DNA from 3 places in the Tardiphaga sp. OK246 genome. Region 2 is predicted to be linked to each of the others. Evidence: predicted binding sites of a transcription regulator. Region 2 holds the regulator's gene; each other region holds the start of a gene.
The links. The regulator HrcA, encoded in region 2, represses chaperone genes, less so after heat shock. The targets are predictions, from matches to a motif close to GTTAGCACTCNCNNNNNGNGAGTGCTAAC.
Positions count from the first base shown of each region.

Region 1: CHC01_RS01795 (co-chaperone GroES) is a predicted target of HrcA. The motif match lies at 3,291-3,319, and genes of this name have one in related genera.
Region 3: CHC01_RS14320 (co-chaperone GroES) is a predicted target of HrcA. The motif match lies at 3,544-3,572, and genes of this name have one in related genera.

Region 1 is NZ_FZOX01000001.1:360,284-370,305, reverse strand. Features, by position in the region: gene CHC01_RS01805 (hypothetical protein) at 1-900, opposite strand, end outside; gene groL (chaperonin GroEL) at 1,102-2,748, opposite strand; gene CHC01_RS01795 (co-chaperone GroES) at 2,904-3,200, opposite strand; gene CHC01_RS01790 (hypothetical protein) at 3,512-4,039, shown strand; gene CHC01_RS01785 (MFS transporter) at 4,087-5,295, shown strand; gene CHC01_RS01780 (protein phosphatase CheZ) at 5,325-6,098, opposite strand; gene CHC01_RS01775 (L,D-transpeptidase) at 6,395-7,186, shown strand; gene CHC01_RS01770 (DUF2076 domain-containing protein) at 7,443-8,249, opposite strand; gene CHC01_RS01765 (LysR family transcriptional regulator) at 8,386-9,291, opposite strand; gene CHC01_RS01760 (tartrate dehydrogenase) at 9,427-10,022, shown strand, end outside.
Region 2 is NZ_FZOX01000001.1:1,081,267-1,091,288, reverse strand. Features, by position in the region: gene CHC01_RS05305 (penicillin-binding protein activator) at 1-404, shown strand, start outside; gene hemW (radical SAM family heme chaperone HemW) at 408-1,571, opposite strand; gene rdgB (RdgB/HAM1 family non-canonical purine NTP pyrophosphatase) at 1,558-2,193, opposite strand; gene rph (ribonuclease PH) at 2,229-2,951, opposite strand; gene hrcA (heat-inducible transcriptional repressor HrcA) at 3,105-4,193, shown strand; gene grpE (nucleotide exchange factor GrpE) at 4,299-4,895, shown strand; gene pncA (bifunctional nicotinamidase/pyrazinamidase) at 5,045-5,761, opposite strand; gene CHC01_RS05270 (hypothetical protein) at 5,847-6,791, opposite strand; gene dnaK (molecular chaperone DnaK) at 7,172-9,070, shown strand; gene dnaJ (molecular chaperone DnaJ) at 9,254-10,022, shown strand, end outside.
Region 3 is NZ_FZOX01000003.1:267,901-277,922, reverse strand. Features, by position in the region: gene CHC01_RS14340 (SDR family NAD(P)-dependent oxidoreductase) at 1-58, opposite strand, end outside; gene CHC01_RS14335 (ArsR/SmtB family transcription factor) at 142-477, shown strand; gene CHC01_RS14330 (hypothetical protein) at 769-1,260, opposite strand; gene groL (chaperonin GroEL) at 1,413-3,056, opposite strand; gene CHC01_RS14320 (co-chaperone GroES) at 3,099-3,416, opposite strand; gene CHC01_RS14315 (usg protein) at 3,836-4,120, shown strand; gene CHC01_RS14310 (cupin domain-containing protein) at 4,228-4,776, shown strand; partial or broken gene CHC01_RS14305 (dipeptidase) at 4,878-5,726, shown strand; gene CHC01_RS33395 (hypothetical protein) at 5,801-5,938, shown strand; gene CHC01_RS14300 (NupC/NupG family nucleoside CNT transporter) at 5,958-7,208, opposite strand; gene CHC01_RS14295 (SDR family oxidoreductase) at 7,287-8,045, opposite strand; gene CHC01_RS14290 (GNAT family N-acetyltransferase) at 8,067-8,585, opposite strand; gene CHC01_RS14285 (proteasome-type protease) at 8,597-9,343, opposite strand; gene CHC01_RS14280 (transglutaminase family protein) at 9,422-10,022, opposite strand, start outside.

The DNA.
Region 1 (10,022 bases), 720 kb from region 2:
CTCATCATCCCATGAGCTGGCCGCAGGTTTGCCCGACATGGTCCTGGCGAGCACATTCGCCAGCGCCGTAGCAACCTTGTCGCGATTGATCTTGTCGCCATCGCGCCAGTCGGTGGCCGCAAAGCGTACGGTACGATCCATGTCGATAGCGCCCGTGGTCCAGCCGACATTGACGACGCCGGGATAGGTCTTGGTTTTGGCGACGAAAGCCGCAGCGCGTTCCGGATCGATGGCGAGGCTGATGACCTGCTCGCCGGCGCGGAGCGCATCGCACGACACGGTCAGACTGTTCAACGCGACTTCGACATTCTGCCCGCGCAGCGTGCGGACGAAATCGAGTGCGGCTTCGAGCTTGATCTTCACCGCGATCGCTTCGGGTGACACTTCGGTGAAATCCTTCGGCGCGGGCGCGATATTGTCGTCGGTGGACTGATTGTCCTGGAATTCCTTCTCGCTCTGATCGGAATTGTCCGAGGAGGTCACGTTGTTGTTGGTCTGACCGACCGAGATCTGTCCCTTGAATTCGAATGTGTCTCCCGTCGGCCGGCGGTTCAGCTTGATGGTCACCGGCAGCTTGTCGACCTGGGTCTGCGTTGCGCCGGTCAACGTCGAACCGCTGACCGTGAGATTGGCGACGAAGCGATCCTTGCGGTCGCTGCCCTTCTCGGCGGGATAGCAGACATCAAGCGTCGCGGCCGTGACGGCCTTGCCCTGCCGCGTCTCCCGGAGGATCACGTCGGCATTGCCGTTCATGACGCCGTCGATCGAGGTGAAATAGCGCGTCTCGGGGCCTGCCGGCTGGCTCTTCGGCGCGGCTTTCACCTGCGCGAAAGCGTGGTGGACGGTCCCAACCGAGGCGGTGACCGTAAGGCCGAGCAGACAAAGATGAAGCGCGCGCATTTCAAAAGTCCCTGGACGTTATCGACGTGTCTCCGGGCGGATTTATCTGATTCCGCCCATGCGAGATTAATCACGGGATTGAATCAGAACCGCGACCAAGGCGAAAGGCCATAAGTCGCAAGCACGATGCGTGGCAGGCAAAAAAGAAGGCCGCCCGGAGGCGGCCTTCGATCACAATGCAGTTGAGCGTGAAAGCAGGGCTTAGAAGCCCATTCCGCCCATGCCACCCATACCGCCGCCACCGCCCGGCATCGCCGGTGCAGCTTCCTTCGGCAGTTCGGCGACCATGGCTTCGGTGGTGACCAGCAGCCCGGCCACCGAGGCCGCGTCCTGCAGTGCAGTACGCACCACCTTGGCCGGATCGATGATGCCCTTGGCGACCATGTCGACATAGGTTTCGGTCTGCGCGTCGAAGCCGAAGGTCTCGGACTTCTCGTCCAGGATCTTGCCGACCACGATCGAACCTTCAACGCCGGCGTTTTCGGCGATCTGGCGGATTGGAGCTTCCAGCGCCTTCAGCACGATGTTGATACCGGCCTGCACATCGGCGTTCTCGTTGGTGAGACGGCCGACGGCCTTCTTGGCACGCAGCAGCGCAGTGCCGCCACCGGGGACGATGCCTTCCTGAACGGCCGCGCGGGTCGCGTTCAGCGCGTCATCCACGCGATCCTTCTTTTCCTTCACTTCGACTTCGGTCGCGCCGCCGACGCGGATGACGGCAACGCCGCCAGCCAGCTTGGCCAGACGCTCCTGCAGCTTCTCACGATCATAGTCCGAGGTGGTTTCCTCGATCTGTGCCTTGATCTGATTGACGCGGGCCTCGATCGCCGGCTTCTTGCCAGCGCCGTTGACGACGGTGGTGTTTTCCTTGTCGATCACGACCTTCTTGGCGCGGCCGAGCATGGCGAGCGTGACGCTTTCCAGCTTCATGCCGAGATCTTCCGAGACGAGCTGACCGCCGGTCAGGATTGCAAGGTCTTCCAGCATCGCCTTGCGGCGATCGCCGAAGCCCGGTGCCTTGACGGCAGCAACCTTGAGGCCGCCGCGCAGGCGGTTGACGACGAGGGTGGCGAGGGCTTCGCCTTCGACGTCTTCAGCAATGATCAGGAGCGGCTTGCCCGACTGCACCACGGCTTCGAGCACCGGCAGCATGGCCTGCAGGCTGGAGATCTTCTTCTCGACGAGCAGGACGTACACGTCCTCGAGCTCGGCGGTCATCTTCTCGGCATTGGTGACGAAGTAGGGCGACAGATAGCCGCGATCGAACTTCATGCCCTCGACGATGTCGACTTCGGTCTCGAGCGACTTGTTCTCTTCAACCGTGATGACGCCTTCGTTGCCGACCTTCTGCATTGCCTGAGCGATCATCTTGCCGATGGCAGCGTCGCCGTTGGCGGAGATGGTACCGACCTGGGCGACTTCGGCCGAAGACGCAACCGGCTTGGCGCGCTTGGTGATGTCCTTGATGACGGCGGCGACGGCGATATCGATGCCGCGCTTGAGGTCCATCGGGTTCATGCCGGCAGCAACCGACTTGGCGCCTTCACGGACGATGGCCTGGGCCAGCACGGTGGCGGTGGTGGTGCCGTCGCCTGCGGTGTCGTTGGTCTTCGAGGCGACTTCGCGCAGCATCTGCGCGCCCATGTTCTCGAACTTGTCCTCGAGCTCGATCTCCTTGGCGACGGTGACGCCGTCCTTGGTGATACGCGGAGCGCCGAACGACTTCTCGATCACGACATTGCGGCCCTTCGGACCGAGCGTGACCTTGACGGCGTTGGCGAGAATGTCGACGCCGCGCAGCATGCGATCGCGCGCGTCTCCGGAGAATTTAACGTCTTTGGCTGCCATGTGATGGTGCTCCAAGTGATGGGAATTTGAAACTAAAACGCTGTCATGGCCGGGCTTGACCCGGCCATCCACGCCTTGCCGAGCTTGCGGCCTAGACGTGGATCACCGGGACAAGCCCGGTGACGACGGCGTGTGGGGAGGCTGAAGCGAGTCGCTTAGGCGATCACGCCCATGATGTCCGACTCCTTCATGATGAGGAGTTCTTCGCCGTCGAGTTTGATCTCGGTGCCCGACCACTTGCCGAACAGAACCTTGTCGCCGACCTTGATGTCGATCGGGATCAGCTTGCCGGCTTCGTCGCGGCCACCGGGGCCGACGCCGACGACTTCGCCTTCAGACGGCTTTTCCTTGGCGCTGTCCGGGATGATGATGCCGCCCTTGGTCTTCTCGTCGGCGACGATGCGCTTGACGACGACGCGGTCGTGCAGCGGGCGGAATTTGGTCTTGGCCATGGGAGTGTCCCTTTAGGGTTTGCGATTTCGTTGCCATCTCGGAGGCGGGCGGGAATCCAGCCGGAACGCTCAAGGCGGCCGGCTCATTCCCTTAGCAATCGCGCTCCGGGAGTGCTAATTGAGCGTCCGGGAAATATGGCCAGACGCTTTTTGAGTCAAGCGAGGCCTTAAGGCCTTGGTGAGGCCAATATAGGATGATCTGGAAACCATAATGGAGAGTCGGCGTAATTCTGCCGACCTCATTGCGCCGTCAGGTGTTTTGCGCTTGGCTGCCGGGACGGGCAGCCGGGGAATTTGCTCTAGGGGATAATATGATCAGGTCACGCTACGCCCGCACGGTTGCCCATCTGGCGATCGTTTCAACTTTGGCGCTGTCATTGGGCGGGTGCGGCACGTCTGGTGGATTGGGCGGGTTCAGCTTTGGGAACTCGCAGCCGACACCGCCGCCGGAGCCCCCGCCGGCGCCGGAACTGCCAGCCTCGATCCGCTCGGAAGAACTCGTCGGCCGCTGGGGTCTGGCGTCCTACATGAATCCCAACGATCGCGTTCGCACAGAGAATGCCGCGCGCGGCCAGTGCAAGCAGCCCTATATCATCGGCCAGGGCGCCACCGGCGGGGTCATCATGCATCTTGCCGACGAGGCGACGCCGCAGGAACTGCGCCTCAAGGGCTCGCCGAGCGGCAAGAACTATATCGGCCCGCCCGGTCCCGCCGGTGGTGAGAAGGATCGCGAGATCGTCTCCTTCGACGGTCGGATTCTCGTCACACGCTTCATCGACAAGGACGCTGCGGTTCGCTACGGCAACATGGTCTATGTCCGTTGCGCACCCAAGGCCTGACCTGAGGCGTAAGGCGGATCCCGCCACTCCCTTGAAGACGTGAGCCCATGCACCGATTGCGCGACCTTGTTTTCGGACCGGGCCGCGCGGTCCTTGTGCTGGCATTCACCCAGATCCTGACCTGGGGCATCCTGATCTATCCACCGGTGCTGACCATGCCACATGTCACGGCGGCGCATGGCTGGTCGCTGGCCTTCGGCATGGCGGGCTTTTCGCTGGGGCTGATCGTATCGGGACTGCTGTCGCCGGTGGTTGGTGGATTGATCGACCGCCACGGCGGCAATGTCGTCATGGCATCGGGCGCGTTGGCCGGTGCCTTGGGTCTCGCTCTATTTTCAGTCGCCGATCATCCCGCGACCTATCTGGCCTGCTGGCTGTTGCTCGGCGCTGCAATGTCGGCGTCGCTCTACGATCCCGCCTTCGCCACGCTGACGCGCATCTTCGGTGCCTCGGCGCGGCGGCAGATCACCTTCGTGACCTTTGCAGGCGGCTTCGCCTCGACGGTCGGCTGGCCGGCGACCCATCTTCTGCTTGAGGCTGTCGGCTGGCGCGGGACGTATCTGACCTTCGCAGCAATCTTCGCCTTTGTCGTTGCGCCGCTTCATGCTTTTGCATTGCCGCGCCACGTCGCCGTCGTGCCGCTGCCCGTGGCGGATGCCGTTGTCGTCCCCCAACAGGCAACCCAGCGCCCGGAAGGCTGGCCGTTCATCCTGCTGGCGGCGGCTTTTTCGCTTTACAGCTTCATTCTGTCGGGCGTGACCTCGAACCTGCTGGCGCTGCTGGAGCGCGGCGGGCTCAGTGCTGCAACGGCGGTGACCATCGGTGCGATGTTCGGACCGGCGCAAGTGGCATCGCGGCTGGCAGACTTCATGCTGGCGGGGCGCACCCATCCGCTGTGGATCGCGCGCGGGGCGGTGGTGCTGGTGGTGTCGGCCTTCGCGATGCTGGCCTTTGCGGGAATTTCGTTTCCGCTGGCGGCCTTGTTCGCTATCGGCTTCGGCGCGGCCAATGGCGTCATGACCATCGCGCGCGGTGCGCTGCCGCTTCTGATGTTCGGTCCGGTCGGATATGGCCGCGTCATCGGCCGCATCGCGCGGCCGGCTTTGTTCGTGCAGGCCTTCGCGCCATTCGTGGTGGCTTCCGCAGTCGAGACGCTGTCCGACCGCATGGTGCTGCTGCTTGGGACCGTGCTGGCACTCGCGGTGCTGCTCTGTTTCGTGATGATAAAAACGCCGGGCATTGCTGCCCGGCGTTAAACGATCTCTAACTGTGGTCGAAAATTATCTTAGCCGAACAGCGCGTCGATATCGTCCTGCGAAGCATGGCCGACGTCGCCGTCCAGTTTCGGACCATTCAGCAGCTTGTCGTCTTCGCTACGGTCGTCGACCTTGGCCGGCGCATGCGCCTTGATCTCATCGACGCCACCCCAGATGTCCATCATCGCAGTAATGCGGTTTTCGATGAACTTCATCGTGGTCATCACCTTGCTGATGCGCTGGCCGGTGAGGTCCTGGAAGTTACAGGCTTCGAAGATCGCGACGACGTTATCGCCGATCTCTTCCAGCATCTGCTTCTGCTGATCGGGTGAGGTCACCTTGCCGAGCGCTGTCGATGCATTATCGATGGCTTCGGCTGCGGCGAGAATCTGCTGCGTGGCTTCTTCGGTGCCGCCGACGACGGCGCCAAGTTCACCGTTGACCTTCGCCATTTCGTCGCCTTCGAAGCTCTTGCCGTGAAGAACTGCGATTTCCATCTTGGTGCGGGTAATGGCGTCGTGGATCAGATCGAGTTCGATCTTGAGCTTTTCGCACTGCTCGATCTGAGCGCGATAGGTTGCCAGCAGCGCCTGCGCTTCCGCAACCTGCTGATCGGCGGCGGCGCCGACCTGATCTGTCACGGCGTTACGGGCCGGCGCTCCCATCTGCGCGCGGATCGCGCGGAGCTCAGCCATGATTTCGCGATGCATCGGCATAGGCTCGCTGCTGCCCACCACTTCATTGGGCATAGGCGCGGTACCGAAAACTTCTTCAATGCGAAATCGCTTGCGACGAACAGACATCAGGTCCCCCAACGTTCAATCAATCCCCCGTTCGTATACCCATGAGTTTAACGTGAAGTTCACGCGGGAACATCGCACCTATCACCGATAATCGCTGCGCAAACTGTTAGTTAACCATGGGGCTTTCGCGTTCATTCAAAATAAACGCTACCAAATAGAACTGCGCCGTTTGACGACGTGGTGAATCCAAACGGCGATTGTGTTTACCAAACCGAGGCGATTTTAACCTTAAGTCGGAGTGTGCAAAGCGCTTCTCAGGTGAGAACGCGCACGACGAAACAGTGCAGAGTACGTCGATGTTCAAAAAGTTCTCTCTCACGCTTCTTGCCAGCGCATCTTTCATCGCAGCTGGATCGCATCAGACGCTTGCGGTGGAAGCCGCGGCGCAATTCGCCGAGCCTCCGGTGGTCTATGCGCAGCAGCCGCAGCGCCCGATGCAGCGCACGGCCTATGCCGAACGCTCGCGCATGGGCGGCGGCTTCATCGAGTTTCTGTTCAGCGATGGTCCGGCGCAGCAGGGCCAGCGTTATCAGCAACAGCCGGACTACTCTTACGAGCAGCGGCGTTCGCTGCTGCCGCCGATGGATCCGCAACAGCGCGTCTATCAGCAGGAAGAGACGGCAGATGCCGCACGCCCCGCGCTCGATCCCAAGTATCAGCCGCAGCTGGTCGAGTATCAGGGCAGCGAAAGCGCCGGAACCATCGTTGTCGATACGCCGAACAAGTTCCTGTTCCTGGTACAAGGTGGCGGCAAGGCGATGCGCTATGGCATCGGCGTCGGCCGGCCGGGCTTCACCTGGTCCGGCGTAAAGACGATCACCGCGAAGAAGGAATGGCCGTCGTGGACGCCGCCGAAGGAAATGCTGGCGCGCCGTCCTGACCTGCCGCGTTACATGGAAGGCGGTCCGGAGAATCCGCTCGGCGCGCGCGCGATGTATCTCGGTTCGACCCTGTATCGTATTCACGGCTCCAACGAGCCATGGACGATCGGCACCAACGTTTCCTCAGGCTGCATCCGCATGCGCAACGAGGACGTCATCGATCTCTATGGCCGCGTCGGCGTCGGCGCCCGGGTCGTCGTGATCTGATCTTACTTAACCTCTCCCCGCTGTGCGGGGAGAGGTCGGCGCGCAGCGCCGGGTGAGGGGCGGGGCATGCGCTCTCATCACGAAGGGACTGTCGAATCCCACCGTTACGCGGCCGGCCATCTTTTGCTGCTAAAATCCGATCCGATAGTTGAGCGACCGAGGCTCATATCGCGCGATGCCCCTCACCCGTCCGGCTTCGCCGGCCGACCTCTCCCCGTAAAAAACGGGGAGAGGTTAAGGCTGCGTCGCCCGACAATTATGCCAAATCGCTGTCGTCGGAATCCATGTCCATGGCGTCGTAATCACCGTCGTCCTGGTCTTGATCCTGGTCCTGATCGGCATCGGCCTGCGCCTGATCGAAGGATCCGGCGCGGGAGCCGCTGGACGAACCGATATCATTGACGCCGGCCTGATTGCCGAGGTTGCCGCCGGAGGAATCCGAACCGGAGCTCCATGGGCTCTTGCTCTCGCTGGCATTGGCGGCGTCACCGAAACCTTGCTGATGGCTGCCGCCCATCATCGAACGGATGCTGCCGAGCAAGAGTGACCCGCCGACCACGCCGGCTGCTGCCGCAGCCGCTGTACCCAGGAACGAACCGCCACCACCAGCTTGCGGTTGTTGCTGGCCGAACTGGCCTGGTCCCGGACCCTGGCCGTATCCACCCTGACCATAGCCACCCTGCGGTTGTGGCTGGCCGATGACCTGCCCGGTGTTCCAGGCAGGACGGCTCGGCTCGGGCGGGCGAACGCTCGGCACGGAGCCACGCGGTTGGTTCGGGCTCTGGCCCTGACCGAACAGGGCATCCCGCATCGAATCGAGGAAACCGCCCTGAGCAGCCTGTTCGGGGGCGCCGTTGCCTTCCAGTTGCTGGATGCGCTCATGGGCGCGCTTCAGCGCTTCGTCCTGCAGCAATACGGTCTGCACCAGCGCATAGACCGCATTGGGTGCGCGGCGCTGGCCCTGCGCAATGGCGTCGAGCGCGTCTGGATCGCGTGGCGCGCCTTCGACCTTGCTGAGCCGGTCAAAGAGATCATCAACCAGTTGGCGTTCTTGCGGTGTCATGGCGTCCTCTGTCTTCAAAGCGCGCTTGCTTTGCGCGCTGGAGATGTAGTGACGCTTTGTGTCGCAATAAGTGCCGCCTGGATTAAATTTAGTTATGCGACAAAACGACCGGCAGGCCTTGTCGTGCTTCCTCTTGTCATGCTTCCTGCGCGTAGCGCGCCAGATTGGCCTTCAGCATGTCGAGAATCTGATCCCGTGCCGGATCGCGGGTCCCTCTGACCCAGGCTGCGGCGAGTGGCAGCCGGTTCATGGCCGACATGCCCAGCGGCACATAGCGAACGCCGCGCGCGGGCATGCGAGACGTCCAGCGCGGCACGATCGCCAGCCCGATCTCGGCGGCAACGAGATTGACGATGGTCTGCTTCTCGTCGGCGATCTGAACCACATTGGCCTGCAGTTCATCTTCCGCAAACAGCTTCATCGTCAGGTCGTGACTATGCGGCCGTGACCGCCGCTCCGGCACGATCAGCGGCTCGTCGGCGATGTCTGCAATCGTCAGATGCGTGCGCGATGCCAGCGGATGGCGCTCGGAGACAGCCACGACGGCTGTCTCGTGAAACAGAAACATGAATTCCAGCCGCTTGTCGGCACTCTCGGGCGGCCGGACAAAAGCGAGATCGAGCCGGCCCGACAGCAGGCGCGGCAGCAGCCGGATCGTCTTGTCCTCATCCAGCTTGATGGCAAGGTCAGGGGCGCGTTCGCGAAGATCGTGAAGCAGCGCCGGCAGAAGCCCGGCGGCGGCGCTGTCGATTGCGCCGACCCGGATCGTGGCCGCACGGGCACGCACGCGTGCGCGGAAGGACGACGCGATCTGATCCGCGCGGGCGAGCAGGTCGCGTGCCTGTTTCAGAAACTCGACGCCGTCATCGGTGAGGGCGACGCTGCGCGTCGTGCGCGTCAGCAGGCGTGTGCCGAGATCGTCCTCAAGGAGGCGGATGTAGCGGCCGAGTGCCGACGGCATCATCTCGAGCCGCTGCGCCGCGCGGCCGAAATGCAGTTCGTCCGCCGCCGTTACGAAACAGCGCAACTGGTGCAGATCCATCAAGCCTCCCGATGGCGCCCTTCGGCCGCCTCGGAAGTCATTATATCATTTATTTATATAAACAACCTCGATTGAGCCGGGCGCTGCCCGCCTGCAGGGTGGGGAGAGCCAGTTCAACCCAGCAGAGACCTCACCATGCGCGAATATTCCATCGCGGCCATCCCGGCCGACGGGATCGGACCCGAAGTCATCGCCGCCGGTACACGCGTGCTGGAAGCGCTGCAAAAGCGCATCGGCGACGTGACTTTCAATGTCGAGACGTTCGACTGGGGCTCGGCCTATTACCGCAAGCACGGCGTGATGATGCCGGCCGATGGCCTGCCGAAGCTGAAGAAGTTCGACGCGATCTATTTCGGTGCGGTGGGGGCGCCCGATGTGCCCGATCACATCACGCTGTGGGGCCTGCGGCTGCCGATCTGCCAAGGCTTCGACCAATACGCCAATGTGCGCCCGACCAAGATCCTGCCCGGCATCACCTCGCCACTGCGCGGTGTCGAAACTGGCGATCTCGACTGGGTGATCGTGCGCGAGAATTCCGAAGGCGAATATGCCGGCTGCGGCGGCCGCGTGCATCGCGGGCTGCCGGAGGAAGTCGGTACCGAAGTCTCGGTGTTCACCCGGGTCGGCGTGGTCAGGATCATGCGCTACGCGTTCAAGCTCGCGCAGTCACGTCCGCGCAAGCTGCTCACCGTGGTCACCAAGTCGAACGCGCAGCGCCACGGCATGGTGAT
Region 2 (10,022 bases):
CGGCGGGTGCCAATCTGCGCAATGTGCAATTGCTCGGCACGGGCCTGTGGGACAATCCGCGCGTCTTCAACAGCGCGGCTTTGCAGGGCGGGCTCTATGCCGCGCCAGATCCTGCAGGGTTTCGTGCCTTTGCGGGCCGTTATCGCGCGAAATATGGCGGCGATCCCGTGCGTACCGCGACGCTCGCTTACGATGCGGTCGCGCTGGTCGCCGCTTTGGCGCGCACCCAAGGCGGACAGCGCTTCGCACCTGAAACGCTCACCAATCCATCCGGCTTTGCCGGCATCGATGGTCTGTTTCGTTTCCGCAGCGATGGCGGCAACGATCGCGGCCTCGCCGTGATGAAGGTTGCGTCGGGTGGTGGTCAGGCCGTGGCGGGCTCGCCGAAGAGTTTCGGGGCGTAGCGCCTACGCCGCCAGATCTGCCACGACAGCATCAAGCACAGGGAAGCCCTCCTGCGTCACGCGCAGGCGGCCGTTCTGCTCGACGACGATGGCGCCTTCCTCGCGCAGGATGGCGATGCGCTTCTCATCCAGCGCGCGGCCGGACAGCATCTGATAGCGCGCGGGATCGATGCCTTCGGCGAGGCGCAGGCCCATCAGCAGATATTCGTCGGCGCGTTCTTCGCTGTTGAGCAATTCATCCGACGTGACGCCGTGGCCGTTGTCTTCCACACGCATCACCCAGGCTTCCGGACGCTTCTCGGTGGCGATGGCATGTCTGACACCGTCGATGTCGAGGCGGCCATGGGCGCCAGGCCCGATGCCGGCATATTCCTGACCGCGCCAGTAGACGAGATTGTGCTTGCACTCCGCACCGGGGCGAGCGTGGTTGGAAATCTCGTAGAACGGCAGGCCCTGCTGTGCGCAGACTTCCTGCGTCACGTCATAAAGCGTGCGCGCGAGGCCCTCGTCGGGGGTCTTGAGCTTGCCGGCGGCGTGCAACCCGAAGAACGGCGTGCCTTCCTCGATGGTCAGCTGATACAGCGATAGATGCTCGGCGGCTTCCGAGATGGCGAGCTTGAGTTCGTCGATCCACATCTGCGGGGTCTGGTCGGGGCGCGCATAGATCAGATCGAACGAATACCGATCGAACGCGCTGCGCGCGATGGCCACAGCATCGAGTGCCTCGCGCGCCGTATGCAAACGTCCCAGTGATTTCAGCGACGCATCGTCAAGCGCTTGTACGCCGAGCGACACGCGGTTGACGCCGGCCTCGCGATAACCGCGAAAGCGCGTCGCTTCGACGGAGGTCGGGTTAGCTTCGAGTGATACTTCGACGTCGGAGGCAACGTTCCAGTATTTTCCGATCGAATCCAGAATCGCGCCGACGGTCTGCGGCTGCATCAGCGACGGCGTGCCGCCGCCGAGAAAGATCGACGTCACGGTGCGGCCTGGCGTGCGGGCAGCCGTGGTTTCGATCTCCCGTGCGAAGGCCCGCGCGAAACGTACTTCGTCGACGGCGTGATGACGGACGTGGCTGTTGAAGTCGCAATACGGGCACTTCGACAGGCAGAACGGCCAGTGCACATAGACGCCGAAAGCGTCCTGCTGTGCGTCAGCGGGGTTCAAGGCAGATCTCCGCGAGTTTCACGAATGCCCTGGCGCGATGCGACAAGCCCTCGCCGAGTGGCGGCAACCCGTGCTTCTCGACCGCGGTCATTTCGCCATAGGTGCGGGTGTGACCATCGGGCAGGAATGTCGGATCGTAGCCGAAGCCGGCAGTGCCGCGCGGCGGCCAGACCAGCGTGCCATGGGCGTGCGCTTCGACTTCCTCGAGATGACCGTCGGGCCAGGCCACGCACAGCGCCGAGACGAAATGCGCGGTTCGCTTGTCGGGTGTGGTCGCGCCGCGCTCCTGCAACAGGCGTTCGATCCGCGTCATCGCGCCGGTGAAGTCCTTGGACTCGCCGGCCCAGCGTGCCGAGAAGATGCCGGGTGCGCCGTCGAGGGCATCGACGACGAGGCCTGAATCATCCGCGAAGGCCGGCAATTGCGCGACATTGGCCGCGGCAATCGCCTTGATGGCGGCATTGGCCTTGAAGGTGTCGCCGGTCTCGTCGGGCTCGGCGAGGTCGAGTTCGCCGGCCGATACTGCTTCGATGCCATAGGGCGCCAGGAGATCGCGCATCTCGGCAAGCTTGCCGGGATTGTGGGTGGCGATGACGAGCTTCCCAGTGATTCGACGATGCATGATGCGAGTCTACGCCTGCTTGATGACTTGCGGAATCACGCGATGGCCATTTTCTGCAGTTCGACGAGGCGTCCGACGCCCTTTTGCGCCAGGGCCATCAGCTTCAGGAACTCGTCCTGCGTGAACGGCGTCTTCTCGGCGGTGCCCTGCACCTCGATGATGCGCCCGTCGCCGGTCATCACGAAATTGGCGTCGGTATCGGCTTCGGAATCCTCGGCATAGTCGAGATCAAGCACCGGGGTGCCCTGATAGATGCCGCAGGAAATCGCCGCAATATTGTCGCGCAGCACGTTGCCGACGCCGTTCTTGAACATGTTGCGGTTCTTCATCCACGAGATGCAGTCGGCCAGCGCAACCCATGCGCCGGTGATCGACGCCGTGCGGGTGCCGCCATCGGCCTGGATCACGTCGCAGTCGATGGTGATCTGGCGTTCGCCGAGCGCTTCGAGGTCGACGGCAGCGCGCAGCGAGCGGCCGATCAGGCGCTGGATCTCGACGGTGCGGCCGCCTTGCTTGCCGGATGCGGCTTCGCGGCGGGTGCGTTCCAGCGTGGCGCGGGGCAGCATGCCGTATTCGGCGGTGACCCAGCCGCGGCCCTGGCCCTTAAGCCATGGTGGCAGGCGCTCCTCCAGCGTGGCGGTCACCAGCACGTGGGTGTCACCGAATTTCACCATGCAGGAGCCTTCGGCATATTTGACCACGCCGCGTTCCAGCGACACGGCGCGCAGTTCATCGGGCGCACGACGGCTTGGCCGCATGAGAAAATCCTTCCAAATGTCCAGAGAGAGCCTGTTCGCGGTGCTTTTAGGGGGCACGGAGCGCAGCGGCAAGGGCAGGGCAGGTTCCACGCACGCAATGGTGCTTGTATCCGGGGGCTCGGGGCGACAGATTAGGTTCTCAAGGAGTACCCTGTGGCCCACCACGATCCGATCGGCCTGATTTCGCCGCATGCCGGGCTCGCCCAGCTCAATGAGCGATCGCGTGAGATCTTCCGGCAGATCGTCGAGAGCTATCTCGCCACCGGCGAACCTGTCGGTTCGCGCAACATTTCGCGCCTGATCACGGTTCCGCTGTCGCCGGCCTCGGTCCGCAACGTCATGTCGGACTTGGAGCAGCTCGGCCTGATCTATGCGCCGCATACCTCTGCAGGACGGCTGCCGACCGAACTCGGACTGCGGTTTTTTGTCGATGCCTTGATGCAGGTCGGTGACCTCACCGAGCCGGAGCGGCAATCGATCCAGCAGCAACTGTCTTCTGTGGGGCGCTCGCAGACGGTGGAGGCGGCGCTCGGCGAGGCGCTGACGCAGCTGTCCGGACTTACCCGCGCGGCGGCGGTGGTTCTGACCGCCAAGTCCAATGTGCGGCTGAAACACATCGAATTCGTCCGTTTAGAGCCCGAAAAGGCGCTGGTCGTGCTGGTTGCCGAGGATGGCCAGGTCGAAAACCGCGTGCTGACCCTGCCGCCGGGCGTGCCGTCGTCGGCGCTGAACGAGGCGTCTAACTTCCTCAATGCCCGGATTCGCGGCCGTACGCTGGCTGAGGCCCGGTTGGAACTGGAAACGGCACTGACCCAGAACCAGATCGAGCTCGATCAGCTGACCCAGAAGGTCATTGCCGCCGGCATTGCCAGCTGGTCGGGTGGCGAGAAGGACGATCGGCAGCTGATCGTGCGCGGCCAGGCCAATCTGCTTGAGGATCTTCATGCGCTGGAGGATCTTGAACGCGTTCGCCTCCTGTTCGACGATCTCGAAGCCAAGCGCGAGGTGATCGACCTTCTCGGTCGGGCGGAGACGGCCGAAGGTGTCCGCATCTTCATCGGCTCGGAAAATAAACTCTTCTCGCTGTCCGGCTCGTCCACGATCATTGCGCCCTATAGCGATGGCGCCGGCCATATTGTCGGCGTTCTCGGTGTCATTGGCCCGACCCGGCTGAACTATGCGCGGGTGATCCCGATGGTAGATTACGCGGCGCGCATCGTCAGCCGCATGCTCGGGGGCTGACAGATCGGCCGAATCCGGCCGGTTGCGCTTGATTTTCGGCGCTCAAACCCCGATATCCCGCTCAGCAATCCCACCATTTTGGCGTGTTTTTGAGAAGGCAGCGTGATGACTGATTCCAATGGGCAGAACGACAATCAGGACAAGACGGCAGCGGCCGCCGATCCGGTGGTCTCCAAGCCCTACATCATGCCGGACGATCCGGAACCGAATTCGGTCGAGGCCCTGACCAAGGAAGCCGCGGAATCGCGCGACAAGATGCTGCGCACGCTGGCGGAGATGGAAAATCTGCGCAAGCGGACCCAGAAGGAAGTTGCCGACGGCCGCACCTATGCGATCGCCAATTTTGCGCGCGAAGTGCTCGATATCGCCGACAGTCTGCAGCGTGCGCTGGATGCCGTGCCTGCCGACACCAAGGCCGCGGCCGATCCGGGCCTGAAGGCGCTCCTCGAAGGTGTCGAGCTTACCGAGCGTTCGCTGCTCAACACGCTGGAAAAGAACGGCGTGAAGAAGTTCGATCCGTCGGGCGAGAAGTTCGATCCGAATTTCCAGCAGGCGATGTACGAAGTGCCCGATGCTTCCGTGCCTGCGGGCACCGTCGTTCAGGTCGTGCAGGCCGGTTACACCATCGGCGAGCGCGTGCTGCGCCCAGCGCTGGTCGGTGTCTCGAAGGGCGGCGCCAAGGCCGCACCTGTTTCGGAGTAACAGAGCCTCTGGCTGCCATCACCCGCGAAAGCGGGTGATCCAGTACACGCCGGTCTCAGTGAGTGATCACAAGCGCCGGTGATTACTGGGTCGCCCGATCCAAGCGCGCAATTGCGTGCCAGGTCGGGCGATGACAATGAGAGTATGGGTCAAGCCGCCAGATCGCCCGACTGAATACGCTTCACGCCGGCCTTGTTCATGTCGGCCCAGGCTTTGGCCAGTGAGCCCTGCGTGTCGATGCCGCGGCAGGCATCTTCGACTACATAGACATCGAAACCTGCTTTTCGCGCATCGAGGGCGGACCACGCGACACAGAAGTCGGTGGCGAGGCCGGCGATAAATACGCGCTGCAATTTGCGGGCTTTCAGATAGGCGGCAAGACCGGTGGTGGTCTTTCCGTCAGCCTCGGTAAACGCCGAATAGCTGTCGACGTCCTTGTTGAAGCCCTTGCGCAGGATCAGCTCGGTATGCGGGATCGCGAGATCCTTCGACAGCGCAGCCCCTTCAGTGCCCTGCACGCAGTGATCCGGCCACAGCACCTGCTTGCCGTATTTCACGTCGGTGGTCTCAAACGGCTTCTTGCCGCTATGGCTGGACGCGAATGAGATATGGCCCGGCGTGTGCCAGTCCTGCGTCATCACCACATCGGCGAATTTCTTGGCGATGCCGTTGATGACCGGGACGACCTTGTCGCCGTCCTTCACCGCAAGGCTGCCACCGGGCAGGAAGCAATTCTGCACGTCGATCACCAGCAGGACGGATGTGCGATCGAGGCTGACCTTGCCAGCGGCGGATAGTGTTTTGGGAGCTAGGCTGGTCATGGCTAAGGCTCCAAGCCCCCCGAAAACCTGACGTCTGTTGAGCATCGCGAAATTCCCCGTACCGAATTGGCCAAGCAAATCAGGTCACGGGGAGCTCGTAAAGCGGGCCGTGAGGACGGCCGTGCGTTCTTTAGCGCGGCTCGATGCCGTCGCGCACGGCGCGGAAGCGCGGAAACGCCTTGGCCCAATCATCGCGCGGTGCGCTTGCAATAATGCGCATCGTGATTTTGCCGCCGCCGAAGCGCAGCCACTGCACAACGCTGACCGGCGTGTTGTTCTTGCCGCTGACGGCGTCGATACGGGTTTCCCAGCCTGCCATGCCGTCGATCCGCTGCGGCTCCGACATGGTGATGCGGCCTTCGCGCAGGCCCGGAATCGTGCCTGCTGCCTGCTGGGCAAAGCGGCCGCGATCTTCGGTCTTTTCAGGTGCCGAGGCCAGGCTGCCGATCACCATGAAAGGGCTCGTTTCGATGCTGTTCTCGTCGCTCGAGTCGGCCAGCAATAGCGCGGCACCCGGCGCCAGCGTGCGGACGGTCTTGAAGTCGCTCATTTCCGAGACCTTGAACGGCATCAGACCGAGTTGTTCTGCCAGCGGGACTTCCTTACGGACCACGGCGGATGAGAGCATCTGGCGCACCGCGTCGTCGGTGTAGATTTTCTGGGCGTTTTCCGGGACTTGCACGGCGACATAGCCGGAGAAGGTCCCGCCGCCGACGATCATCGAATAGCGCCTGACATTGCCGGTCGCGTCCTTGGCATTCTCGATCGTGTAGAAGGCCTTTCCGGCCGTGGTCTCGATGCTCTCGGGCTTCGCGGCCATACCCGCCGGATTGGCCTTGAACGCGGTCTCAACCTCGTTGAAGGCGGCGGCCGGCAGTTCGGTTACAAGCACTTTGACGCCCTGATCGGATGTCTCGAAGCCGACAAAGGTCTTTGCCGGGGCGAGGCCGACCAGCGGGGCCAGACCCACGCGGACCCCCGGCGGGAAAATCGGATCGGCCGCCAAAGCGGGGCGGTGGGCGACCGAAATGGCCGTCAGCATGGTCAAGGCGAACAGGGGCGCAGCATGTTTCATGAAAAATCTACTGGGTTTGCATTGAGGCTGTTCGATGGTGCGGGGCTCCGGCCTTGGTCGCCGCGCGCCCGGTCGGAAAGGGCTTTCACGGTTGCCCTGTTCCGCCAACAGATCAAGCCATAAATCCGTTCCCGGCGCCGTCCGCGCCCATCCGTCGCGTATTGGCGAAACAACCGCCAAGGGTCTGTTTCACCAAATATTAATTTCGCGCACCGGTCGTGTTTTCATGGGTCTGGAGCGTGCCAGATGCCTTGCGGCCACCACCCCCCCTCCTATATGAGGCCTACCGTCGCAATATCGCGAATAGTTGATGTTTGGGGGTTGGGAGCGGGGTGCCGTCAGGGCCCAGCCAACCTGCCGCAGAAAAAGGATATGAGAGCATGGGAAAGGTCATCGGTATCGACCTCGGTACGACGAATTCCTGCGTCGCCGTCATGGATGGCAAAACGCCGAAGGTCATCGAGAACGCAGAAGGCATGCGGACCACGCCGTCCATCGTGGCTTTTACCGATGATGGCGAGCGCCTCGTCGGCCAGCCGGCCAAGCGCCAGGCAGTTACCAATCCCGAGCGCACCATTTTCGCGGTGAAGCGTCTGATCGGCCGCCGCTATGACGATCCGACCGTCGAGAAGGACAAGAAGCTCGTCCCCTACAAGATTGCCAAAGGTGGCAATGGCGACGCCTGGGTCGAAGTCGACGGTAAAACCTATTCGCCCTCGCAGATCTCTGCCTTCACGCTGCAGAAGATGAAGGAGACCGCGGAGGCTCATCTCGGCCAGAAGGTCGAGCAGGCCGTCATCACCGTGCCCGCTTACTTCAACGACGCCCAGCGTCAGGCCACCAAGGATGCCGGCAAGATCGCTGGTCTCGAAGTGCTGCGCATCATCAACGAGCCGACTGCGGCTGCGCTCGCTTACGGCCTCGACAAGTCGAAGTCCGGCACCATCGCGGTGTATGACCTCGGCGGCGGCACCTTCGACGTCTCGATCCTTGAGATCGGCGACGGCGTGTTCGAAGTGAAGTCCACCAACGGCGACACGTTCCTCGGCGGTGAAGACTTCGACATGCGTCTGGTCGGCTACCTCGCCGACGAGTTCAAGAAAGAGCAGGGCATCGACCTGCGCAACGACAAGCTGGCTCTGCAGCGCCTGAAGGAAGCTGCTGAAAAAGCGAAGATCGAACTGTCGTCGACGACCCAGACCGAAATCAACCTGCCGTTCATCACGGCGGATGCCTCCGGTCCGAAGCATCTGACGTTGAAGCTGACCCGCGCCAAGTTCGAAGCGCTGGTCGACGATCTCGTGCAGAAGACCATCGAGCCTTGCCGCAAGGCGCTCAAGGATGCGGGCCTCACCGCCGGTGAAATCGGCGAAGTGGTTCTGGTCGGCGGCATGATCCGCATGCCCAAGATCCAGGAAGTCGTGAAGCAGTTCTTCGGCAAGGAGCCCCACAAGGGCGTCAACCCGGACGAAGTCGTGGCCATCGGCGCCGCCATTCAGGCCGGCGTGCTGCAGGGCGACGTCAAGGACGTGCTGCTGCTCGACGTGACCCCGCTGTCGCTGGGCATCGAGACGCTGGGTGGCGTGTTCACCCGGATCATCGAGCGCAACACGACGATCCCGACCAAGAAGAGCCAGGTGTTCTCGACGGCCGAAGACAACCAGAACGCCGTTACCATCCGGGTCTTCCAGGGTGAGCGCGAAATGGCGGCCGACAACAAGCCGCTCGGCCAGTTCGACCTGATGGGCATTCCGCCGGCTCCGCGCGGCATGCCGCAGGTCGAGGTGACCTTCGACATCGACGCCAACGGCATCGTCAACGTGTCGGCGAAGGACAAGGCGACCAACAAGGAACAGCAGATCCGGATCCAGGCATCCGGCGGTCTGTCCGAGTCCGACATCCAGAAGATGGTCAAGGATGCCGAAGCCAACGCTGCCGAGGACAAGAAGCGTCGTGAGGCTGTCGATGCCAAGAACCACGGCGATGCCCTCGTGCATTCGACCGAGAAAGCTCTCGGCGAGCATGGCGATAAGGTCGGTGAGACCGAGCGCCGCGCTATCGAGGATGCCATGAGCGACCTGAAGGAAGCTCTGAAGGGTGAAGATGCCGAGGCGATCAAGGCCAAGACCAACACGCTGGCGCAAGCTTCGATGAAGCTCGGCGAAGCGATGTACACCCAGCAGGCCGAGGCTGACGCCAAGCGCGATGCCGAGAAGGATGACGTGGTCGACGCCGAATTCACGGAAGTCGACGACGACAAGCCGAAGAAGTCGGCCTGATAGGCGAGCGGAACGATGACCCTCATCCTGAGTAGCGCGGTGCGCGTCTCGAAGGATGAGGGTTGTTTTTTGTTAGACCGACCTTGTTAGGCAAGTTTTGTTAGTGCGGGAGTAGCATCTTCATCGATGCGTTCTTCTGGGATGCTCCTCGGGATGAGGACCAATTTCGGGCGGATCTGGCTGATGTCCACCAAGCAATGTTATTACGAGACGTTGGAAGTCGAGCGCGGCGCGAATGATGCGACCCTGAAGACGTCGTTTCGCAAGCTTGCGATGAAATGGCATCCGGACAAGAATCCAGGCGATGCCGCCGCTGAAGTGAAGTTCAAGGAAATTGCCGAGGCCTACGACGTCCTCAAGGACGGCGACAAGCGCGCGGCCTATGACCGTTATGGCCATGCGGCCTTCGAACAGGGCAATGGCGGCGGCGGTGGTCCGGGCTTTGGATCCGGCTTCGCCTCCTCCTTCTCCGACATTTTCGAAGACCTGTTCGGCATGGCCGGACAGCGCGGCGGTGGCCGCAGCGGCGGCCGCGAGCGCGGGGCAGATCTTCGCTACAACATGGAAATCACGCTGGAGGAGGCTTACTCCGGCAAGACCGCACAGATCGAGATTCCGGTCGCGGTGACCTGCGAAGCCTGCTCCGGCACCGGCGCCAAGGCAGGAACCAAGCCGAAGGCCTGTTCGACCTGCGGCGGTGCCGGCCGCGTCCGTCAGGCCCAGGGCTTCTTCACGCTGGAAAGGACCTGCCCGAGCTGTCAGGGCCGCGGTCAGATGATCGAGGATCCGTGCCCGAGCTGCTCCGGCGCCGGCCGCGTCGAGCGCGAGCGCACGCTCTCGGTCAACATTCCGGCGGGCGTCGAGGACGGCACCCGCATTCGTCTTGCCAATGAAGGCGAAGCCGGCGCGCGCGGTGGCCCGTCGGGCGATCTCTATATTTTCCTGTCGCTGG
Region 3 (10,022 bases), on a different contig from region 2:
CGATGCCCTTGGAGCCGCCGGTCACCAGCGCAACTTTGCCTTCGAATGTCTTGGTCATGGTCGTGATCCCTCTTGGATGCTTCAATAGTTCGGAAGTATGGGACTATTGAACCAGCGCAAGGGGGCGTCTATATCTTTTTTATGGTTCAGTTCGTTCACCCCGCGACCAAGGACATCACGCTGGCCGGCGTGCTCTCGGCGCTGGCTGATCCCATTCGGCTGCAGATCGTCCGGGGCTTGCTGCAGGAGAGCGGTTGCCTGTCCTGCACGGCGGCGTCGCCATGTCCGACCATCGCCAAGTCCACTTTGTCGAACCATTTTCGCGTGTTGCGCGAGGCCGGCCTGATCCAGACCAGCAAAAAGGGCGTCGAGCATCAAAACGCAGTGCGGGCGGCCGATATCGAAGCGCGGTTTCCCGGGCTGTTGATGGCGATCCTGGCGTGCTCCGTCGAGCCGTCCGCGGCGGCAGTTGCCTGACGCAGCCAACAAAAATGCCCGGCATCACTGCCAGGCTTTGAATGCCATGATCGAGCTGAAGTCCTCAGACTGCGGACGGAGATCGCGTCTTAACGGTAGACCCGCGTCTTGGTCACGACGCAGCGGCCCATTGGCCCGTGACGGACAACCGTGCGCATGGTGCAGACAGGTCCACGGCATATGACAGTGCGGCGGGACACATAGCGCTGCGATGAGAAATCGGTGATTGGTGCTACGACTTTTGTCGTCTGCACAGAACACACAGCAAGCGTTGCCCAAGGGATGCGGTCGCTATGGCTTCCATGCGTTAATCACGCGGACATCGGCTGGCCATTCATCCTCGGGAAGACCCATGATCTGGTTGTGCTGCGCCTTGGCGGCGTTGGATCGCGGGCGGTTATCGGGATCGATGATGTAGCTGCATTTCTGCATGAATTGCGCACGGTGCTGCGGCTGAAGCTGAAAATTCAGATTGCGCCGCGATTCACTTTCCGACCATTTTGCGATGACCCCTATGCTCTGCTCCGGCGGAGTCGATGGCACTTCGGCGACGATAAGCTGTCGCACCTTTTCGCTCAGCACCTTGGTCCGCTGTCGGTAGCGGGTAGTCTCGGCGTTGTATTTGCCCGTGTTCGCCGGATCCTGTTTTGCGCATTCACTCAAAAGATTCTGTCGCAAATCCATCACCGCATACACGTGCTTGGCACTCTCAAAGACGCTGCGTGCAGCTGAATGCGCGGCGGTGCTGAGGCCGATGAAAGAAAGAGCGATGAGTATGCGCATGATTATTTCCCTGATGCTTCCACCAAGTAGACGATCCGTAGCCACGCAACCCGCAATGGCTTCCGCGATTGTCTGCGATGACCAGCCCTAAACAAAAACCCCGGCATCGCTGCCGGGGTTCTGCATTCTGATAGTTGCTTGAAGCGTTGGACTTAGAAGTCCATGCCGCCCATGCCGCCGCCCGGAGGCATGCCGCCGCCGCCTGCGCCGCCCTTCTTGGGCAGTTCGGCAACCATGGCTTCCGTGGTGATCAGCAGGCCGGCAACCGAAGCTGCGTTCTGGATCGCTGCACGGACAACCTTGGTCGGATCGATAATGCCCTTCTTGAGCATGTCGCCGTAGGTGCCGGTCTGCGAGTCGAAGCCGTAGCTGTAGGTCGCGGTCTCGAGGACCTTGCCGACGATGACCGAACCGTCTTCGCCTGCGTTGATGGCGATCTGGCGAGCCGGAGCCGACAGGGCCTTGCGGACGATCTCGACGCCGGTCTTCTGGTCGTCGTTCGCGGTCTTGATCTTCTTCAGCTGTTCCGAAGCGCGGAGCAGAGCGACGCCGCCGCCGGGGACGATGCCTTCTTCAACCGCAGCGCGGGTCGCATGCATCGCGTCATCAACGCGGTCCTTGCGCTCCTTCACTTCGACTTCGGTCGCGCCGCCGACGCGGATGACGGCAACGCCGCCAGCCAGCTTGGCGAGACGCTCCTGCAGCTTCTCACGGTCGTAGTCCGAAGTGGTTTCTTCGATCTGCGCCTTGATCTGCGCCACGCGTGCTTCGATGTCGGCCTTCTTGCCGGCGCCGTTGACGATGGTGGAGTTTTCCTTGTCGATCATCACCTTCTTGGCGCGGCCGAGCATGGCGAGCGTGACGTTCTCGAGCTTGATGCCGAGATCTTCCGAGATCGCCTGGCCGCCGGTCAGGATCGCGATGTCCTGCAGCATGGCCTTGCGGCGATCGCCGAAGCCCGGTGCCTTGACGGCAGCAACCTTGAGGCCGCCACGCAGACGGTTGACGACGAGGGTGGCGAGAGCTTCGCCTTCGACGTCTTCCGCGACGATGACGAGCGGCTTGCCGGTCTGCACGACAGCTTCGAGCAGCGGCAGCATCTCGTTCAGCGAGGAGAGCTTCTTCTCGTTGATCAGGATGTAGGCGTCGTCGAATTCAACGCGCATCTTGTCGGCGTTGGTGACGAAGTAGGGCGAGATGTAGCCGCGGTCGAACTGCATGCCTTCGACGACGTCGAGTTCGGTTTCGAGCGACTTGGCTTCTTCAACCGTGATGACGCCCTCGTTGCCGACCTTCTTCATCGCGTCGGCGAGGAATTTGCCGATTTCTGCGTCGCCGTTCGCCGAGATGGTGCCGACCTGAGCGATTTCGTCGTTCGAGGTGACCTTCTTGGAGTTCTTGACGAGGTCAGCAACCACGGCTTCCACAGCCAGGTCGATGCCGCGCTTCAGATCCATCGGGTTCATGCCGGCAGCAACCGACTTGGCGCCTTCACGGACGATCGCCTGGGCGAGCACGGTAGCAGTGGTGGTGCCGTCGCCGGCTGCGTCGGCCGACTTCGAGGCCACTTCGCGCACCATCTGGGCGCCCATGTTCTCGAACTTGTCGTCGAGCTCGATTTCCTTGGCGACGGTGACGCCGTCCTTGGTGATGCGGGGCGCGCCGAACGACTTGTCGATCACGACGTTGCGGCCCTTCGGACCGAGCGTCACCTTCACGGCGTTGGCGAGAATGTCGACGCCGCGCAGCATCTTGTCGCGGGCATCAACGCCGAATTTCACTTCTTTAGCTGACATGTTTTGCTTCCTTGAAAATCAGGATGGGTGGGGAAAAGGCGCTTAAGCGGCCTTCTTCTTGGCGGGAGCGGCACCTTCGAGGACGCCCATGATGTCGCTTTCCTTCATGATCAGCAGGTCCTGACCATCGATCTTGACCTCGGTGCCCGACCACTTGCCGAACAGCACGCGCTCGCCGACCTTCAGATCGATCGGGATCAGCTTGCCGGCTTCGTCGCGGCCGCCCGGGCCGACGGAGACGATCTCGCCCTGGGAGGGCTTCTCTTTGGCGCTATCCGGAATGATGATGCCGCCAGCGGACTTCTCTTCGGCGTCGATACGCTTGACCACAACGCGATCGTGAAGCGGACGGAATTTCATGCAGTCCTCCTAAGTTTCTGTAGATGCTTGAGAAATTTAAATTGGCAGTCTGAGCCAACAAGTGCCAGCGCAGCTGGTCCGGACATAGGCCGAACGTTCCCCACCGGCAAGGGTCTTTACCAAATATTTTGGCACTCAAATATGACGGGTGCCAGAATTGGTTAAGACCCTCCGATACCGGTTCTCGAATCCGTTAGCATCCACGGTAAGTGGCTGCTAACATTCGGCTTTCAACCCATTATTAAACTTTTAAGCTTGTGATGAGGACGTTGCTTGCGTCACATTTCATGCATCGTGTTGTCATGGGCGAAGTGGAAGCCGGTTCGCTGCAGTCAGCACGGTCACAGGAGAGCAGAGCGAAGTTCGACGTCAAACCGGAATCCACTTAGCCGAATGCGCTCTGTCCATGGAGGTTGAACATGGTCTCGAGAAATGCAGTTTCTGACGATTTCAGGAAGCAGGTGCTTGGCTACGGACTGACGACGGCGCAGATTCTCTACCGCATGCCCGATCACCCCTCGCTGCTGCAGACCTACGTCTGGCAGAACTATGATTTGTTTCCGAAGTTCCCCGCGCTGAAGGATTTCCTGGATTTCTGGCAGGAGAAGCTCGATGGCCCGCTCTTTGCGGTCACCGTCGCGCATTCGAAACTGATCAAGCCGGCCGAGCTTCGTGCCGTGGATGGCGTCTTCCGGTTGCACTAGTCCGCGCCTCTCAACGCGCCGGATGAATTGCCGCTGTGCTGAACTACAGCTAGGTTCCCGGACGCGCTGGCCGTTTGTTTGGCATTGCGCCGGGTGGGAAACACGACATGGCGAAGCTGAAGCGAACGTCAAAGAGCGCGGCGAAAACGGCTGCGACGAAGAAGCCTGCAACACGGGCGGTAGCGAAAGCAGCAAAGAAGTTCGCGGTTAGCAAGCCGGCCAAGGCGAGTACAAAAGCTGTCGCCAAGGCCGCGGCGAAACCCGGCCAGCGCCGCAAGCAGCGCGTCGCGATCAGTCACTATCAGGAAGAAGCATTTCTCGGCGACGGCCTGCGTGCCTACGCAAAGTATCGCGATCTCGGCGTTGCCGCTGCGACCGGCGGTTTGGCGCATGCGCATGTCATCCGGCTGATCGGACCTTGCGATCCGAAAGAGGTCTCCAAGCTTCACTATCACGATGCCGAGTTTCAGCTGGTCTATGTGCTGAACGGCTGGGTGAAGGCCTATATGGAAGGCGAGGGCGAGATGACCATGCGTCAGGGGTCATGCTGGACCCAGCCGCCACGCATCAGGCATCTGATCCGTGATTACTCCGACAATTGCGAACTGCTGGAAGTGATCCTTCCGGCGGAGTTCAAGACGGTGGAAGTCCGGTAGTTCGCGTGCGGAAATGCGACGCGTGCCTTGTTCGCGCGTCGCAGTGGCGTTGAATCAGCTATGCTGAGCCCGTCGCTGCCCTGGCCCTCAACGAGTATCTCATGACTGCATCCGTTCCGGTTTTCGACGGTCACAACGATGTGCTGCTGCGGCTGTACAAATCGCAATCGCACGATCCGGTATCCGACTTCCTGACCGGGGAAGCCGCCGGTCACATCGACCTGCCGAAGGCGAAGGCCGGCGCATTCGTCGGCGGGCTGTTCGCGCTGTATTCGCCGGCAGCTCAGGCGTCATCGGGATTCATGGCTCAGATGACGGGCGGACGCTACGCCGTGCCGCTCCCCGAGCCGCTGACGATGGACGAGGCGCGCAATTCCGTCGTCGCCGAACTGGCCATCCTGCTGCAGCTCGAACGCGCTTCCGCAGGCGCGGTGGCGATCTGCACCACCACCGCCGAAATCCGGTCCGCCATTGAGCGCAAGGCGCTGGCCGTGGTGGTCCATCTGGAAGGCGCGGAGGCCATCGACGCCGAGCTCAGATTCCTCGACGTTCTCTATGCGGCGGGGTTGCGGTCGATCGGGCCGGTGTGGAGCCGGACCAACATCTTCGGCCATGGCGTGCCGTTTCACTTCCCGTCCGGGCCGGATCTCGGCGACGGTCTCACCGCGGCCGGCGAGCGGTTGATCGGCGCCTGCAATGACCTGAAGATTCTGGTCGACCTGTCGCACATCACCGAGAAGGGTTTTTGGGATGTGGCGCGGCTGTCGAAGGCGCCGCTGGTGGCGACCCATTCCAATGCCCATGCGCTGTGCCCGTCGCCGCGCAATCTCACCGACAGGCAGCTCGCCGCGATCCGCGACACCGGCGGCATGGTCGGCCTGAATTTCGCGACCTGCTTCCTGCGCCCCGACGGCAGCATGCGGCCCGACACCGGCATCGAGCTGATGGTGCAGCAGATCGACTATCTGCTGGAGAAGCTGGGCGAGGATCATGTCGGGCTGGGATCGGATTCGACGGCGCGGTGGTGCCCGAGGCCATCGACTCCGCCGCGGGCCTGCAGGTGCTGTTCGTGGCCTTGGGCGCCAAGGGCTATTCCGAGACGCTGCTCGGCAAGCTCGGCGCGGGCAACTGGCTCGATCTGCTGCAGCGGACGATCGGCTGACCGGCGCTGGCGGCGTGTCTCAGGTGAGCATGCCGACGATCGCGCCCATCAGGCAGGTCGTCAGCGTCCCCGAGACGATCGACTTCACACCGAGCGCGTTGATTTCGTTACGACGCTCCGGCGCCATCGTGCCCATGCCTCCGATCATAATTCCGAGGCTGGCAAAATTTGCAAATCCGCACAGCGCATAAAGCATGATGAGGCGCGAGCGTGCATCCAGCGCATCGGGACCGAGCTTCGCCAATTGAACATAGGCGATCAACTCGTTGAGGATCGTCTTGACGCCCATCAGCGAGCCTGCGGTCAGCGCCTGGTCCCACGGCAGGCCCATCAGCCAGCACACCGGTGCCATCACGTAACCCAGCATGCGCTGCACGGACAGCGTGTTGCCTCCCACGGTCGGCATCATCATGAGGATCGCGTTCATGAGATACATCAGCGCCACGAAGACCAGCAGCAGGGCGATGATGTTGACGAGCAGTTCCATGCCTGCACTCGTGCCCTTGACGATCGCATCTATCGTGCTCGTGGCCGATGCGTCCGGATTGGCGAGCAAGCCGCCGGTGCGACGATCCTCCGTCTCAGGCACCATGATCAGGCTGACAAGGATCGCAGCTGGCGCCGAGAGCACGGAAGCAATCACGAAATGCGTCGACGCATCGGGGATCAGTGGCGCCATGAAAGTGGCGTAGAGCACCAGCACGGTACCGGCGATCCCCGCCATGCCACCCGTCATCACCAGAAACAGTTCGCTGCGCGTGAGCTGTGCGAGGTACGGGCGAATAAACAGCGGGGCCTCGACCATGCCCAGAAAGATGTTCGCGGCCGTTGACAGCCCGACCGCGCCGCCGATGCCGAGTGTGCGTTCGAGCAGCCACGCCATGCCGCGCACGATCGGCGGCAGGATACGCCAGTAGAAGAGCAGGCTGGTCAGCACGCTGATGACCAGCACCACGGGGAGTGCCTGCAGCGCGAGCACGAAATCCGCGCCGGGATTCTTGAGATCGAACGGCAATGCGCCACCGCCGAGATAACCGAACACGAAGGAGGTGCCGGCGCGCGACGCTGCGGCGATGGTGTTGACGGCATCGTTGATGCTGCTGAAGGCGTGCGTCACGACGGGAAGCTTCAGCAGGATCACGGCAGCGACGATCGTCAATGCGAGACCGATCGCGGCCTGTCTCAGCGACACCCTGCTGCGGTTTTCACCGAGCGCCCAGGCGATCCCCAAAAGTGCGATGACGCCGAACGCCGATTGTAGCTGAAGCATAAATCCCCCGAAACCGCGGCGATGATGCCGCGGCTTCCCATGTCATGCAATCGCAATGCCGCTGAGGCGGATTACGTTTTAGCCGCGTCCGACGAACGGCATCTTCGTCGCCATGACCGTCATGGTCAGCACATTGGCGTCGAGCGGCAGGCCGGCCATATAGGCGACAGCGTCGCCGACGGCTTTGGCGTCCATGCGCGGCTCCTGCTTCGAGGTACCGTCGGGCTGCAGCACGCCGGGGCCGTTGACCATGCGGTCGGTCATCGGTGTGGCGGCATTGCCGATATCCACCTGGCCGACGGCGATGTCATAGGCGCGGCCGTCGAGATTGCTGGCCTTGGTCAAGCCGGTGATGGCGTGTTTGGTCGAGGTATAGGCGGCGGAGAACGGGCGCGGCGCATGCGCTGAGATCGAGCCGTTATTGATGATGCGGCCGCCGCGGGGCGTCTGATCCTTCATGATGCGGAAGGCGTGCTGCGTGCACAGGAACGGCGCGGTGAGATTGGTGTTCACCACAGCCTGCCACTGTTCGAGGCCGAGGTCTTCGAACGGAAGCGCGGGCGCGCCCATGCCGGCATTGTTGAACAGCACGTCGAGCCGGCCGAATTCCTGCATGATCCTTGCGAACAGCGCGGCGATGGAGGCGGGGTCGGCCATGTCGGCGCTCACGGGGAGGCTCTTGCCGCCATTGGCCGCGCCGAGCTTCTGGGTCTCTTGCAGCAGTTCGAGCCGGCGACCGGCGAGCACGACGGTGAAACCGGCATTCATCAGCGCAAGCGATGCGGCACGGCCGACGCCGGTGCCAGCTCCGGTCACAAGTGCGATCTTGTTGGTCATCTGTTTCGTCCCTGTTTCTTTTTACGAGAGGTCTTTTTGAGTGAGGTCCCGGACCATGAAACGTGCGTTGTCGCCGTAGCTTTGCAGTTTCTGATCCAATTCGGAATCGCGCATGATGGTGAAATCGTGTCGCTGCCAAAAATGAACTGAATTGTTGACGGCAACAAGCGTCATGTTGGGCAGTTGCATCAGCCTGGCGCGTGCCGCCATCATATCGACGGCCACAGTCGCCGCGCCGGATCTGCGGGTTTCGGGCAGCAATGCGAGATCGTGAATGTAGAAGGTCGACGGCGCAGCGGGCATTGTCAGCAGGCTGTTCAGCGACGGCGGCTCCCTGAATTGCCAGGGATGGCTGACGAGATAACCCTTGATCCCGTCCTGGGCCTCGAGCACGGCGCAACCGTTTGGATCGAGCGCCAGGCGGTTCGCGAACACGACCTCATCTTCGGGGAAATCCGGATGAACGGCATCGGCGATGGCGAGGACGGACGGCAGGTCGGCCTCCGTCATGATGCGCCATTTCATCGGGGCTGCGGTCATCGCGGCCGCGCTCAATTGTCTTTCTTGTAGGGCGGGCGCGGAATGTTTTGATGGGCCGCGCGCAGTGCTGCCGACCAGCGCGAGCGCAGGTCGTGAAAATAGGGCTCGCCGGCTTCAATACGGTGATTGAGATCGGCGTCGCAGACATCGGTACGCACCACCAGCACATCGATCGGGAGACCGACGCCGATATTGGAGCGCATGGTCGAGTCCATCGAGATCAGGCCGGTCTTGAGTGCCTCATAGAGTTCGACGTCGTAATGCATTGCGCGGTCGAGCACCGGCTTGCCGTATTTGTGCTCTCCGATCTGCAGATAGGGCGTGTCCACCGTGCATTCGATGAAATTGCCGGCCGGGTAGATCATGAACAGCCGCATCTTGGCGCCCTTGATCTGGCCGCCGAACAGGAACGAGACGTCGAAATTGATATCCTCGGCCTCCAGCGCCTTGCCCTCGGTGGCGTTGACGTGCCGGATGGCGCGGCCGATGCGCTGCGCAGCCTGAAACATCGTGGGCGCGTTCAGCAGGGTCTCCAGCTCGCCGGTGGTCGGGTTCTCGAGGCCCTCGCTCAGGGTGGAGAGCACCGACTGGCTGATGGCCAGATTGCCCGCGGAGGCCACCGCCATGATGCGGTCGCCGGGCTGGTTGAAGATGTGCAGCTTGCGGAAGGTCGAAATGTTGTCGAGCCCGGCATTGGTGCGCGTGTCCGCGATCATCACCAGGCCGTCATTGACGAGAATTCCGCAGCAATAGGTCATCGTCGGTCCCTTGGTCAGGGAAGCGTCTTACGCGGTGGGTATCGACCGGGCAACCTCGGAAAACCAGTTTGAGGTTGTTCAGGACTGGCTCTGCGATTGGGACTGGCCGCGGCCATTGGCCTGATCGACCTTGACGGCGACGGTCAGGGTTTCCGTGCCGCCGCCATAGCGGGTGCCGCGGACGGGGGCTGCGCCGAGGTAATCCAGGCCGATGGCAACGCGGGCATGGGCGTCGGTGGTGCAGATGGCATTGGCGGGGTCGAAGCCGACCCAGCCGAGATCCGGCACGTAGGCCTCGGCCCAGGCATGGCCGGCCTGCTGGTTGGTCTCGCCATCGGCACGCCAGAAATGGCCGGAGACGAAGCGGGCAGGGACGCCGGCCGAGCGGGCACAGGCGATGAAGATATGCGCGTAATCCTGGCAGACGCCACGCTTGCCGATGAAGGCCTCGCTGGCCGAAGTGCCGGTGCTGGTCGGATCGACGTCGAAGGTCATGTGCTCGTTGATGGCCATCATCAACGCGTGCAGGAAGCCGAGTACGTCGGTCTCCGCGTTTGGTGACAGATCCTTGGCAAAGGTCTGCATCGCTGCGCTGAGGTCGGTGAGATCGGTCTGGCGCAGGAAGAAGCTTGGCGGAAAGCGCTCATCGGTGCCCTTCAGCACGCCTCCGGTGTCCTGG